2 regions of the Clavibacter sp. AC415 genome follow, and region 2 is predicted to be linked to the other one. Evidence: riboswitches for the same ligand, from Rfam matches in the RefSeq annotation. Region 2 holds a riboswitch; the other holds the start of a gene.

What was found. Region 2 has a riboswitch for thiamine pyrophosphate ahead of thiM (hydroxyethylthiazole kinase). Riboswitches for the same ligand answer to the same signal wherever they lie in the genome.
Region 1: it holds a riboswitch for thiamine pyrophosphate, as region 2 does, so the genes downstream of both, ACZ411_RS05310 (ECF transporter S component) here and thiM (hydroxyethylthiazole kinase) in region 2, are expected to answer to the same signal.

Annotation. Positions count from the first base shown of each region.
Region 1 covers NZ_CEEDAR010000014.1:113,204-120,226, reverse strand. Annotated here, with positions in the region: gene ACZ411_RS05350 (SCO4848 family membrane protein) at 1-112, opposite strand, end outside; gene orn (oligoribonuclease) at 171-791, shown strand; tRNA gene ACZ411_RS05340 (tRNA-His) at 835-910, shown strand; gene ACZ411_RS05335 (metallopeptidase family protein) at 1,026-1,376, shown strand; gene ACZ411_RS05330 (hypothetical protein) at 1,482-1,754, opposite strand; gene ACZ411_RS05325 (nucleoside/nucleotide kinase family protein) at 1,764-2,300, opposite strand; gene ACZ411_RS05320 (energy-coupling factor transporter transmembrane component T family protein) at 2,302-3,093, opposite strand; gene ACZ411_RS05315 (ABC transporter ATP-binding protein) at 3,090-4,640, opposite strand; gene ACZ411_RS05310 (ECF transporter S component) at 4,643-5,299, opposite strand; TPP riboswitch at 5,334-5,444, opposite strand; gene ACZ411_RS05305 (hypothetical protein) at 5,571-5,903, opposite strand; gene glgX (glycogen debranching protein GlgX) at 6,104-7,023, shown strand, end outside.
Region 2 covers NZ_CEEDAR010000013.1:53,640-60,662, reverse strand. Annotated here, with positions in the region: gene ACZ411_RS04700 (hypothetical protein) at 173-496, shown strand; partial or broken gene ACZ411_RS04695 (hypothetical protein) at 761-871, opposite strand; partial or broken gene ACZ411_RS04690 (thiaminase II) at 1,107-1,211, opposite strand; partial or broken gene ACZ411_RS04685 (bifunctional hydroxymethylpyrimidine kinase/phosphomethylpyrimidine kinase) at 1,333-1,524, opposite strand; partial or broken gene ACZ411_RS04680 (bifunctional hydroxymethylpyrimidine kinase/phosphomethylpyrimidine kinase) at 1,610-1,753, opposite strand; gene ACZ411_RS04675 (bifunctional hydroxymethylpyrimidine kinase/phosphomethylpyrimidine kinase) at 1,771-2,229, opposite strand; partial or broken gene ACZ411_RS04670 (hypothetical protein) at 2,351-2,401, opposite strand; partial or broken gene ACZ411_RS04665 (thiamine phosphate synthase) at 2,439-2,840, opposite strand; partial or broken gene thiM (hydroxyethylthiazole kinase) at 2,918-3,747, opposite strand; TPP riboswitch at 3,738-3,829, opposite strand; gene ACZ411_RS04655 (hypothetical protein) at 3,906-4,193, shown strand; partial or broken gene ACZ411_RS04650 (S9 family peptidase) at 4,228-6,388, opposite strand; gene ACZ411_RS04645 (LPXTG cell wall anchor domain-containing protein) at 6,398-6,592, opposite strand; gene ACZ411_RS04640 (maltokinase N-terminal cap-like domain-containing protein) at 6,706-7,023, opposite strand, start outside.

The DNA.
Region 1 (7,023 bases), on a different contig from region 2:
CGTCGTCGGCCCGGGCCCGAGGGTCCGCCGCGACCCGCTTCAGGAACCGCGGCCACACCACGGCGTTCCAGACGCCGTTGACGAGCAGGAGGACGGCGAGGAGGGTGATCACTCCCCCATGCTAGGCGGGCCGGATCCGCGGCGTCCGAGGCCGCCGATAGGATCGGGGGATGGGCAACAACGCTGACCGGCTGGTGTGGATCGACTGCGAGATGACGGGGCTCGACCTCGCGATCGACGAGCTGGTGGAGGTCGCGGTGGTCGTCACCGACTTCGACCTCGTGCCCGTCGACGACGGCTTCACCATCGTCATCAACCCCGACCCCGCGGCGCTCGCCAACATGGGCGAGTTCGTCACCGACATGCACCGCTCCTCGGGCCTCCTGGACGAGATCCCCGCGGGCGTCAGCCTCGCCGATGCCGAGTTCGCGGTGCTCGAGTACCTGCTCCAGCACGTCCCGAACGGCGGCAAGGCGCCCATCGCGGGCAACACCATCGGCACCGACCGCGCGTTCCTCGCCAAGTACATGCCGCGCGTGGACGCGCACCTGCACTACCGCAGCGTGGACGTCTCCTCCATCAAGGTGCTGGCGAAGGAGTGGTTCCCCCGCATCTACTTCAACTCCCCCGCGAAGAACGGCGGGCACCGGGCGCTGGCGGACATCCTCGAGTCGATCCGCGAGCTCGAGTACTACCGTCGGGCTGCGTTCGTGCCCGCCCCCGGGCCGGCCACCGAGGACGTGCAGGCCATCTCGGCGGACGTCACGTCCGCGTGGGCTCCGCGGCTGTAGTACCATCGTCATGGCCGTCCGCGAGAGCGGGATCGGCCGCATGGTGGGCGTAGCTCAGTTGGCAGAGCGCTGGCTTGTGGAGCCGGAAGTCGCGGGTTCGAGCCCCGTCGTCCACCCCACCGGGAAGGGCCGGGATCCGAGAGGGTCCCGGCCCTTCCGTCGTCCCCGGCGCACCCGTCGGCGCCCGTCCCGGATCCTCCCCGAGCCGCCCAAGCGCGTATGGGAGGGTGGAGCGTGCTGACCTGCGGACCCGAGGACTTCGAGCGACTGGTGATCGACGAGCTCGACGAGCTGCCCGATGAGATGGTCGACGGGCTCGACAACGTGGTCTTCGTCGTCGAGGACCGTCCCGAGGACGGATCGCTCGACCTCCTGGGCCTGTACGACGGCGTCGCGATGACCGAGCGCGGACAGTACGGCTTCGGCGAGATGCCGGACCGGATCGTCGTGTACCGCGAACCGCACCTGCACGAGGCCGAGGACATGGACGCGCTGCGGGATCTCGTGCACGTCACGCTGGTGCACGAGATCGCGCACTTCCACGGCATCGACGACGACCGGCTGCACGACCTGGGCTGGGCCTGACGCCTCCCCGGACGTCTCGGTGCCGGTTCCGGACGCACGACCGCCCGGAGCCGCGTCGCGGTCCGGGCGGTGGTCCGGCGCCTCAGGCGCCGGTGCTCGTGCGGGTCAGAGCTCGAGGGACTCGTCGTCGCCCTCGCCGAGGACGTCGTCGCTGCCGTCGGCCACGAAGGTGTACGTGACGCGCTGCTCGCCCGCGACCTCGGACACGGCGCCGGCACGGTACTGGAACAGCGACTCCTTGCCCTCCACGGCGGACATCGTGCTGATGGTCTCGTCGTGCGTGCCGTCGACGAGGACGCGGGTCTCGGTGGTGCCCTCGAGCGGGCCGTCGGCGAAGACGGCGAGGTAGCGGACGTCGGACGGTGCGGAATCGGTCATGGGCTCAGGCTACCCGGCCGTCGGCACGGCGTCCGTGCGCACGACGACGTCGGCCAGCGCGCGTGGATCCTCCCGCGCGAGGTGCCGCCGCCACTGCGCGTCCCAGCGCTCCCACTCGACGGCGAACGGCGCCCCGTCCCGGGCGATCGCGCGGGCGCGCCGGACGTCGTCGTCGGCCTCCACCCAGATCCGGTGAGTCGCCAGAAGGGACGTGAGGCGCGTGAGGGACCCGCAGCCCTCCACGACGAGCGGCCGGTCCGGATCGAGGTCGCGCCAACCCGCGGGTGCGTCGCGCGCCCAGTCCCAGCGCCGCCACCGCGGGCGTCCGCCGGGCCGCATCGCCGGCAGGACGTGCCGCTCGAGGTGACGAGACGCCGCCTCGAGCCCGTCCCACCCGGGATACACGTCGTCGAGGCGGAGCAGCTGCGCTCCGGGCTCGAGACGCGCGGCCGCGTCGCCAGCGCGGACGAGTGCGTCGGCGAGCGTCGACTTGCCGGAGCCCGACGGGCCGTCGACGAGGACCAGCGCCGGTCGCCGCTCCCCCACCTCAGGACGCAATGAAGTCCCAGGTCCCGGCGGCCACGGCCGCGGACACCGCGAGGGCCGCGACGATGACGGCGACGGCCAGCACCAGCACCTCGCGGCGGCCCACCACGCTCGGGCGGGCCCACGTGCGCGCGCCGGTGCCGCCGAAGCCCCGGGCCTCCATCGCCGTCGCGAGCTTGCTGCCGCGCCGGATCGACAGCACCAGGAGCGCGAACGCCTGCCCGGCGAAGCGGCGGACCCTGCCGCGGTCGGCGACCCCGCGCGCGCGCCGCGCCAGCTCGAGCGACCGCCAGTCGTCCAGCAGGAGCCCCACGAGCCGGACGCCGGCCAGCGCGCCCAGGACGAACCGGGACGGGAGGCGTGCCACCTGGGCGAGGCCGTCCGCGAGGTCGGTGGGGTCGACGTCCGAGAACAGGATGAGCGAGGCCACGCCGATGGCCAGGACCCGGAGCGTCGTGGCGACGGCGAGCAGCACCGAGCCCTCGCTGACGACCACCAGGAGGAACTGCGCGTACACGTCCCCTGAGGTGCGACCGTAGAGGAGGATCGTGAGCCCCGCGCCGGGGGCGGCGATCCACACGGGGATGCCCCGCAGGAGGAACGCGCGGGCGCCGACGCCGGCCAGGGGCAGGAGCAGGAGCTCCAGCAGCAGGGCCGCGCCCGCCGAGACGACGTCGAGGCTCAGCACGAGCACGAGCGTCAGCACGAGCGCGGCGGCGAGGCGCGCCACCGGGTTCACGGCGGCGAGGCCGGTGGCGCGGGCAGCGGGCAGCGCCACGGGCAGCCCGCTCATCGCACGACCTCCAGGCTCGCGGGAGCGCCGGCGAGGGGGTCGAGCCGCAGGACGTCGTCCGCCAGCGCGTCGACGAGGTCGACGTCGTGCGTGACAGCCAGGACACCGACGCCCTCGCGGTCGACGAGCTCCGCCAGCAGCGCGACGAGCTCCGCCCACGTGCGCGCGTCCTGGCCGAAGGTCGGCTCGTCGAGGACGAGGAGGCGCGGGGCCGTGGCGAGGGCGGTCGCCACGGAGAGGCGGCGCTTCTCCCCGCCGGAGAGCGTGAAGGGGTTGGCCCGTGCGAGGCCGTCGAGGCGCAGGCGGACGAGCAGCTCGTCGACGCGGCGGGTCGACTCCGCGGGGTCCATGCCCACGGCGCGCGGGCCGACCTCGAGCTCGGCGCGCACGGTCGAGGCGAGGAACTGGTGCTCGGGATCCTGGAACACGGTGCCCACGCGCGCCGCGAGCTCGCGGGAGCGCCAGGCAGCGGGGTCGGCGCCGAGCCCGGCCGCGAGGTCCGCCTCCGCAGCGACCCGGCCCGCGATCGGGGGCAGCAGTCCGCCGAGCGTCAGCGCGAGGGTGCTCTTGCCGCCGCCGTTGGGCCCGGTGAGGGCGGTGACCCGCCCGGAGACGAGACGCAGGTCGACGCCGTCGGCCACGCGCATGCCCCGGGCACCGCCGCGTCCGACGGCCAGGTCGTCCGCCCGCACGAGCGGGACCGTCGCCGGGCGACGACGGACCGGAGCGGAGGGCTCCCGCCCGGGCACCCACACCCCCGCCGACGCGAGCCCGGCGCCCTGCTCGCGGAGGACGGCATCGGGCGGACCGTCGGCGAGGATCCCCCCGTCGGCCGCGAGGACGACCACGCGGTCGACGAGGTCCTGCCACACGGCGACGCGGTGCTCGATGACGACGAGCGTGGCGCCCGTCGTCGCGACGACCGCCTCGACGGCGCGCCGCACCTCGCCGACGCCCTCGGGGTCGAGGTTCGCGGTCGGCTCGTCGAGGAGGAGGAGCCCCGGGCGCATGGCGAGCACGCCGGCGAGGGCGAGCCGCTGCTTCTGGCCGCCGGAGAGCGCCGTCGTGGACCGGTCGAGGGCGACGTCGAGGCCCACCGCGTCGAGGGCGGCGCGGACGCGGGGCCAGATCTCCTCGCGCGGGACGCCGAGGTTCTCGCAGCCGAACGCCACGTCGTCGCCGACACGGGAGAGGATCACCTGCGCGTCCGGATCCTGCAGCACGAGCCCGGCGCGGCCCCGGAGACCCGCCGGGTCCCGACCGTCGACGCGGAGCGACCCGCGGGCCTCGCCCTCGTCGTCGCCGCCGAGCACGCCCGCGAGCGCGTGCATGAAGGTCGTCTTGCCGGCACCGGACGCGCCGAGCAGGAGCACGCGCTCCCCCGGCTCGATGACGAGGTCGACGTCCCGGACCGCCCAGGCGCTGCGGCCGGCGTGCCGCCAGCCCCAGCCCTCCGCGCGGACGGACGCCCCGCCGACCGGACCCGCGGGCACCCCGTCCGCCAAGTGGACGCGGGAGGCCGCGGGACGGCGAGCAGGCCGCCGCACGGTCAGACGCGGGCCGCGGTGTCGCGGCCCGAGGCGAAGCGCGAGAGCGCGCCCGTGCGGGCGAGCGCCCGCGCGACCAGCCACGAGAGGAGGCCCGCGATGACCGCGCCGGAGACCAGCGCCGCGATCGTGTAGACCGTGGCGAACAGGGCCGACGACCCCGGGTAGTAGGTGATGAGGTCGGTCATCGCCATGGCGAGGCCCGCGCCCATCCCCGCGAGGACGGCCACGTAGGCGCGCCAGTTCGCGTAGAGGAACACGAGGAGCACGAGCTCGGCCCCGAGGCCCTGCGTGAGGCCGGAGAGCAGGGTCCCGACGCCCCAGACGTTGCCGACCATCATGGAGACGAAGGCCGCGAGGAGCTCGCCGTAGAGTGCGGCGCCGGGCTTCCGGATCACGATGCCCGTGAGGACCCCCGCGAACAGCCACCCGCCACCCGCGAGCGCCTGCAGGCCCGGGAGGAGGGGCTCGAAGAAGCCGCCGATGGGTACGGAGGCCGTGTTCCAGAGGACGAAGACGAGGCCGGAGGCCACGCCGAGGACGCTGGCCACGACGATGTCGATGACGCGCCATCGCGAGCGGAGGCCCGAGCGGGGAGCGCGGGGGACGTCGGCCGACGAGGCGGAGGCGGGTGCGGTGGTCGAGGATGATGCGGTCACTGTCGTGCCCTTCTAGGTGAGAGGGAGAGGGCACGGGTAGAGAAAGGAAACCTCCCTGCGCTGGCATGATCCAGATCAGGTTCGACGGTCGAAGATTGGGGATCTTCCTCTCAGCCCGGCTCACCGGACTCCCGTGTTCCCGCCGAGCATAGCGCCCGCGCGACCCGACGCGGCGGCATCGTGCAGCCGCGCCGGGCGACCGAGGGCGGCCGGACGCACGGGAGCGCGGGCGCCCGAGGGCACCCGCGCTCCGCGTTGGTCGTGCTGCCGGCTACTTCAGCGTCTTGATGAGCTTGACGAGGACCTTGCCGGAGATCCAGATGACGGGGGTGGCCACCGCGAGCAGGGCGATGACGTTCGGCTGGAAGCGCACCTCGCCGTCGGTGGCGATGTAGGCGCCGATCGGCCAGGTGGCGCCGCCGCCACCGCCGCCGCCCGCGACGTTGCCGTCGGAGTCGGGGAGGTCGCTGCCCCCGCCGAAGCCGTACCAGGCGAATGCCACGGGCACGATGGTCGAGCCGTCGATGTCGAGGGGGTCGCCGTAGACCGTCCCCACTCCGGCGTTCTTCACGTTCTCTGCGAGCTGTGCGACGAGGTTGGTCATGCGTCCCACCGTACCCCGCGAGACCCGGCGGATGCGGGTCGATCCGGGTCCTCACGGTACCCTCGCCCCTGGTGCGTCGCTGCGTCGCATCCGGCCTCCCCCGCCGCTGCGGCCCATGCGGATCCACCGCCTGCCCCGCCCCCGACGGATCGCGATCCCGCGCGCCGTCGGCGGACGAGTCGACCCAACTGGAGGACCACTTGCACACCTGGCCCGGAAACCCCTATCCGCTCGGCGCGACCTTCGACGGGAGCGGCACCAACTTCGCGCTGTTCAGCGAGGTCGCCGAGTCGGTGCAGCTGTGCCTCATCGAGGAGGACGGCACCGAGACCCGCGTGGACGTCACCGAGGTGGACGCGCACGTGTGGCACTGCTACCTCCCGCACGTGCAGCCGGGGCAGCGCTACGGCTACCGCGTCACCGCGCCCTACGAGCCGGAGGCCGGCCACCGGTCGAACCCGGCGAAGCTCCTCCTCGACCCGTACGCCAAGGCCACCTGCGGCGAGTTCGACTGGCACCCGTCGCTCTTCGCCTACGAGTTCGGCGACCCCGACAGCCGCAACGACGAGGACTCGGGCCCGCACATGATGCTCGGCGTCGTGGTGAACCCGTTCTTCGACTGGGACGGCGACCGGCTCCCCCGCACCCCCTACAGCGAGTCCGTCGTCTACGAGGCGCACGTGAAGGGGCTCACGCAGCTGAACCCGCGGGTGCCCGAGGAGCTGCGGGGCACCTACGCCGGCATCGCGCACCCCGCCGTGATCGACCACCTGCAGCACCTCGGCATCACCGCGATCGAGCTGATGCCCGTGCACCAGTTCGTGCAGGACAACACGCTGCTCGAGAAGGGGCTCCGGAACTACTGGGGCTACAACACCATCGGGTTCTTCGCGCCGCACAACGCCTACTCCTCCACGGGCGAGCTCGGGCAGCAGGTGCAGGAGTTCAAGTCGATGGTGCGCGCGCTGCACGCGGCGGGCATCGAGGTCATCCTCGACGTCGTCTACAACCACACGGCCGAGGGCAACCACCTCGGGCCGACCCTCTCCTTCAAGGGCATCGACAACCAGGCCTACTACCGGCTCATGGAGGACGACCCCACCTACTACATGGACTACAC
Region 2 (7,023 bases):
CGCCGCGGCGGGCCGCCTCCGGGAGTGTGACGCCGGCGGTCGCGCACCGCGGGCGCCCGATGTGCGATGACCCCGGCGTGCGGCGTGCGGCATGCGGCACGCGGACCCTGGTCCGGGACGCGCCGCGACCCTAGGCTCGTCACCATGTCCGTCCCCACGCCCGTCGCCGTGGATGCCGGCCCCGCCGCGCGCCCGCCTCCTGCCCGCGCCGCTGGTCCTGCTGGTGGGCTTGGTACTCGTGCCGCTCGCGCTCGGCCTGGCGGCGAACAGCTGGTCGCCGCCGGACGCTGCGGCCTACGTGCGCATGGCCTTCGCCTCCGTCGCGGGGATCGTCGTCGCGATCGGCACGGTCGTCCTGCTCCTCGTCGACCGCATCCGGCACCGCGCGCCCGCGGGCACGATGGTCGCCCTGACCGTCGTGGTCGCGGTCTGGGGTGCGAGCAGCCTCGACTCCACCCTCGACCTGCTGCTGCAGCGGCTCGCCTCCCTGGGCTGAGCCCGGAGGACGCGCGCGGCGCCGCATGCTCGCGACGCCGGACGCGCGTGCCGGGCACGACCCGCCCGGCGCCGCATCAGCCGAGCGCCTCCGGGGCGCGGAAGAAGTCGCGCTCGTACGCCGCCGACAGGCGCGACGCCTCGAGCATGGCGCGGACCGGCGGAGCGGCCCCGCGAGGACCGCCGCCTCGTCCACGAGCTCGGCAGTTGCGCGCCGGGTCGCGGCCGTGAAGGCGGGATCGGCGTACGTCTCGAGCCACGCCGCGTACGGGTGCGCGGACCCGGCCGCCGCCGCGGCGGATCCCGCCGCATGGAGCCGCACGCCCACGTCGGCGTAGATCGTGAAGCAGGGCAGGAGCGCCGCGACGAGCACGGCGTAGTCGCTGCCGGCCGCGTGCGCGAGCAGGTGGTCGACGTAGGCGCGCGTCACCGGGCCGGCGACCGCGGGCGCGGGGTGCCGGGACAGCCACTCCTCGTGCAGCGTCGACTCGGCGGCGATCGCGTCGGCCGCGGACCGCGCCCAGCGCGACCTGCGCGTCGGGCGTCGGCGCGAGCTGGCTGGCCCGGGCGAGCACGCGGGAGTAGGCGCGGAGGTAGATCGCGTCCTGCGCGAGGTAGTGCGAGAACCACGCCTCCGGCAGGCTGCCGTCGCCGAGGCGGCGGACGAAGGGCAGGTCGTCGATCTCGCGGCGGAGGTCGGCGGATCCGGCCCACATCTACCTCCGAGACGGGCGGCAGGTGCGTGCCGGCGGCGTCCCACAACGCGCGCAGGTGGTCGAGCGGGCCGGCCCCCTCGCCGACGTCGAGGTCCTCGGCGTGCGCGAGGGATCCGGTGAGCCAGCCCCTCGCCTCCGTGAGCGCCGCGAGCCAGTCGCCGCGCCGCGGCTGCAGGGTCGCGAGCGCGCTCGAGAGGGAGCAGCCGGTGCCGTGCGTGCTCGTCGTGGCGATGCGCGGGCCGGGGACGACGTGGACGGCGGCGTCCGCGGCGTCGGAGCCGTCCGCGCCGTCCGCGCCGTCCCCGGCGGGCACGACGAGCGCGTGCCGGGCAGTCGTCCACGCGGAGGTGCCCGCCCTTGACGATCACGCGCACGCCGTGACGCGCGGCGAGGGCGCGGCCCTGCGCGAGCGCGGCGTCCCAGGCGTCGGCCTCGGGCTCGCCGAGGAGCGCGGCGAGCTCCGGCAGGTTGGGCGTCACGACGTCGGCGAGCGGGAGGAGGTGCCGCAGCGCCTCGGTGGCGTCGGCGTCGAGGAGGGCGTCGCCCGACTGGGCGACCATCACCCGATCGAGCACCACGACCGGCGGGCGCGCCGCGCGCAGCCAGTTCCGCCACCTCGTCCACCACGCGCGGCGGATCCGAGCATGCCGACCTTCACGGCGTCGATCACCACGTCGTCGGACACCGCGTCGAGCTGCGCCCGCAGGAATGCGACCGGCGGCACGTGGATCTCCCGCACGCCCCGCGTGTTCTGCGCCACGAGCGCCGTGACGACGGCCATCCCGTAGCCGCCGTTCGCCGCGATCGACTTGAGGTCGGCCTGCACGCCCGCGCCACCCGTCGGATCCGTGCCCGCGATGCTGAGGACGCGCGGGACGGCGCGGCTGCCGCGGGCCGTGCCGGAGGCCGCGGCGTGGTCGTGGTCGGCATCGGCGGACTCGTCGGCAGGGCGGAGTCGTCGCCGATGGGGGCGGGTTCGGCGGGCGCGGACGCCCCGCCCGCAGCCCGCCGCCCGCACCCGAAGCCCATGCCTCCGCGAGGTCGCGGCAGGCGGCCGCCGCGGGATCCTCGGCCGCGCACACCGCGGACACCACGGCGGTGCCCGCCCCGCCCGCGGCCGCCACCGCCGCCACGTCGTCCACGTCAACGCCGCCGATCGCGACGCACGGCACGGGGGAGAGGCCCGCGATGATGCCGAACCCGTCGTGCCCGAGCGGCGCCGGGTGGTCAGGGCTTGGTGCTGGTGGGCCGGATCACGCCGACGCCGAGGTAGTCGACCGTGCCGTCCGGCAGGGTGCGGACCGCCTCCACGTGCTCGGGGGCGTTCGCCGTGAGGCCGAGCACGAGGTGCCGGTCGGGGCTCGCGGCGTCGAGCATCCGCCGCACGAGGTCGGCCGGCGCGTCCGACTGCCCGACGTGGACCCCGTCCACCCGCGCGCCCCGGGCGAGCGCCGCGAGGACCACGTCGACGCGGTCGTCGACGAGGAGCACGGGCCGCGGCGCGGTCGGATGCGCGGCGGCGTGCGCGTCGATGACGGTGGCCGCCGCGAGCACGGTCGCCAGCAGGTCGGCCGCGCTCGCGTGCTTGTCGCGGATCTGCACGGCCGTCGCCCCGCCCGCGACCGCGGCCGCGACGACCGCGGGCACGCCGCGCGCGCCGCAGAGCGCCGGATCGGTGACGAGGTAGACGGACAGGTCGATGCCGCTCACGACAGGCGCTCGCGCTGCGCGACCCAGGCCGGGGTCGCGGCAACGAGGCCGATCGAGCAGCGCGACCGCGAAGGAGCCTGGACCGCGGGCGCCCTCGGCGGCGACCTCCGCGGCGATCGTGTAGACGCTCGTCGCGGCGACGGCCGCCCGCAGCGGATCCGGGTCCAGCGACGCGAACGCGGCCATCACGGCGCCGAGGGCGCGGCCCCCGCCGGTCACCTTCGTGAGGAGCGCGTCGCCAGTGTGCACGCGCACGACGCGGTGCCCGTCGGTGATGTGGTCGACGGGCCCCGACACGGCGACGACCGTGCCGTAGGTGCGGGCGAGGAGCAGGGCCGCGTCGAGGGCGGTCCTCCACCTCGTCGGTCGCGTCCACGCCCCGGCCGCCCGCTCCGCCCGTCGCGAGCGCGAGGATCTCGGACGCGTTCCCGCGCACGGATCGTCGGCGACAGGGCCACGAGCTCGTGCGCGAGCCGGGTGCGCACCGGCAGGGCGCCGACCGCGACGGGATCCAGCACCCAGGGCGTGCCCGCCTCGCGGGCGGCGTGCGCGGCCTCGACCGCGGCCTCCCGCTGCTCGGCGTGCGGCGTGCCGAGGTTCACGAGCACCCCCGACGCGATCCGGGCGAACGGCCCCGCCTCGGTGGGCACGTCGGTCATCGCGGGCGCGGCACCGAGCGCGAGCAGGACGTTGGCGGTGAAGCCGGTGACGACGGCGTTCGTGATGCACTGCACGAGCGGCGTGCGCTCCGCAGCAGCCGGAGGAGGTCCGCCGAGGCGACCCCCGTTCCCGTGGTGTCGTGGGTGGACGGGCGCGCAGCGCTCATGATGACATCCCTCCGCCGGTGCGAACCGGATCAGGTGCGACGGGTCTCATCTCAGCCCTCGTGGGCACCCCGTGTCAGGGATCCACCCTAGAGGTGTGCGCGGAGCCGTGCCTAGGCCAGGTCGATGGCGTCCGCAGCCGCGAGGACCGGGAGGCACGATGGACGGGACCTACGTGATCCCTGCACTCCGCCGCGGCCAGCCGCTCCGGGAGTGGGACGACATCCCGGCGCGGTTCGCGGCGGGAGCCGCACATCTGATGGTCCAGGGTGCCGACGCGGCGGAGGCCGTCGGGCGGCTCATCGCCGGCGAGACGCTGGCCTCCGACGACGTCATCGCGTTCGGCCGGCTCAACTTCCACTGCTACCTCAGCGGATGGGTGCCGATGATCGCTCTGTACCGGGAACCACGGATCGATCCGACCGCCGCCGAGCTGCTCGCCCTCTGAGGCCGCGCGGCGCGACGACGGTCAACGGTCTGCTCTACCCGAGCCCCGCCACGTCGAGCACCCACGCGTAGTCCGAGGCGCGCTCGCGCCACGCGTCGTAGCGGCCCGACTTGCCGCCGTGGCCGGCCTGCATCTCGGTGCGCAGCAGCACCGGCGCGCCGACCTCGCGGAGGCGGGCGGTCCACTTCGCGGGCTCGACGTAGAGGACGCGCGTGTCGTTGAGGCTCGTGACCGCGAGGATCCGCGGGTACTCGACGCCCTCGCGCACGTTCTCGTACGGCGTGTACGACTTCATGTACGCGTACACCTCGGGGTCGTGCAGCGGGTCGCCCCACTCGTCCCACTCGATCACGGTGAGGGGCAGCGACGGGTCGAGGATGCTCGTCAAGGCGTCGACGAACGGCACGCCCGCGAGGATCCCGGCGAACCGGTCGGGCGCGATGTTCGCGACCGCGCCCATGAGCAGGCCGCCGGCGCTCCGGCCCTCGGCCACCAGGCGGTCGGGGCTCGTCCACCCGCGCGCGATGAGGTGGTCGGCCGCCGCGACGAAGTCGGTGAAGGTGGTGCGCTTCGTGAGCGTCTTGCCCTCGTCGTACCAGCGGCGGCCCATCTCGCCGCCGCCGCGCACGTGCGCGATCACGAACGCCATGCCCCGGTCGAGCAGCGACAGCCGCGCGATGGAGAACGACGGGTCGATGCTCGCCTCGTACGAGCCGTAGCCGTACAGCAGGAGCGGCGCGGGCGTGCCCGGGTGCACGAGGCCGCGCTTGTAGACGACCGACAGCGGGATCTCCGTGCCGTCCTCCGCGGTCGCCCACTCGCGGGTCTGCACGTAGTCGTCGGGGTCGTAGCCGCCGCGCACCGGCTGCTGCTTGAGCAGCCGCAGCTCGCGGGTGGCGAGCACGTAGTCGTAGGTCGTGGCGGGCGTCGCGAGGCTCGTGTACCCGAGGCGCACGGTGGGCTGCGCGAACTCGGGGTTGCCCGCGGTGCCGACCGTGTAGATCGGCTCGTCGAAGGCGATCTCGTGCAGCTGCTCGCCGTCGAGGACCCGGTCGAACGGGATCACGCCGACGCGCGTGAGGCCCTCGCGCCGGTACGACACGACGACGTGGTCGGCGAACGCGCTGGCGTCCTCGAGGCGCACGTCGTCGTCGTGCGGGATGACGACCTGGCGGTCCGTGGTGGAGGTCGGGTCGTCGGCGGGCACGTCGATCAGCTCGAAGTTGGTGGCGCCGTCGTTGTGCAGGATGAGGAGCCGGTCGCTGCCGTCGATGACCGCGTGGTCGACGTCGTACTCGACGCCGTGGCGGCGCGGCCATACCGGGCGGAAGGTGCCCGTGGGGTCGCCGGCGTCGAGCAGCAGCACCTCGGTCGTGATCTTCGAGCCGACGTAGACCATGAGGTACTGGCGGCTGCGGGTCTGACGCCGAAGCCCGCGAAGTAGCTCTCGTCGGGCTCGGTGAAGACCTTCACGTCCTGCGCGGCGGGCGTGCCGACGCGGTGGCGCCACACGGTGTCGGGGCGCCAGGCGTCGTCGACCGTGACGTAGAACAGGTGGTCGCCGTGGGCGGAGAAACGCGGCGCCGTGGCTGGTGCCGGGGATCTCGTCGGCGAGGTCCTGGCCCGTGGCGAGGTCGCGGATCCGGAGCGTGAAGCGCTCGTCGCCCTCGGTGTCGGTCGAGTAGGCGAGGAGCGAGCCGTCGGGGCTGACCTCGAACGCGCCGAGCGAGAAGAACTCGTGTCCCTCCGCCTCGGCGTTCGAGTCGAGGAGGACCTGCTCGCCCTCGACCGCGACGCCGTCCGCGGCGGCCTCGATGACGGGCGGCGTCCAGTCGTCAGGACCCTGGACGGGCCGGCGGCAGCGGATCGCGTACTGCGACCCCTCGACGGTGCGCGCGTAGTACCACCAGTCGCCCTCGCGCACCGGGGACCGAGAGGTCGGTCTCCTGCGTGCGGTCCTTGATCTCCGTGAACAGCGCCTCGCGCAGCGGCTCCAGGTGCGCGGTCTGGCCTTCCGTGTACGCGTTCTCGGCCTCGAGGTGCGCGATGACGTCGGCGTCGTCCTTGTCGCGCAGCCACTCGTACCGGTCGACGAAGGTGTCGCCGTGGAACGTGCGCTCGACGGGGCGCTGCTCGGCGACGGGCGGGGTGGCGGATGCGGACTCGGAGACGGCCGGGACGGCGGGGTCGGTCATCCGTCGAGCCTACCGACGCGGCCGGGACCCTCGCCGGACGTGGCCCGGCCGACGGGCCCGGACGGCAGCCAGGGCGGCGCCGACGACGATGAGCCCGCCTCCGACGACGCCCCACCAGCCCGACCCGTCGGCGGGTGCACCGAAGGGCCAGGAGAGGAGGATCAGCGCGATGCCGACGAGGACGAGCAGCGCCTGTCCGAGCATCCGCGTCCCCTGCGTCGGCCACGGCCGGGCACGGACGCGAGCGTGCGCCGATCGCCACCGGGCCCGAGCGCGGCGAGGACGGAGCCGTCCCCGGCTCCGGGTGCCCGCCGAGGTCAGGGGACCAGCGGCCCCGCCTCGCGCGGGCCGGGCGCGCCCGGCGTGGTCGCCGCGCCGAGCGTGCTCGAGCGGGTCGCGAGACGCGCCACGGCCTGCAGCGGGATCGAGAGCCAGCCCGGACGGTTGCGGACCTCGTAGATCGCCTCGTACACGGCCTTGTCGATCTCGAACGCGTCGAGCAGGGCGCGGTTCGCGCGGAGGTCGGTGCCGGAGCGGGCGATGTAGCCGTCGACGAACGCGCGCCGGGAGGCGGACGCCCAGGCGGCGGCGGACTTGCCGGGGTGCGCGAGGGCGTAGGAGCCGGCGACGTAGTC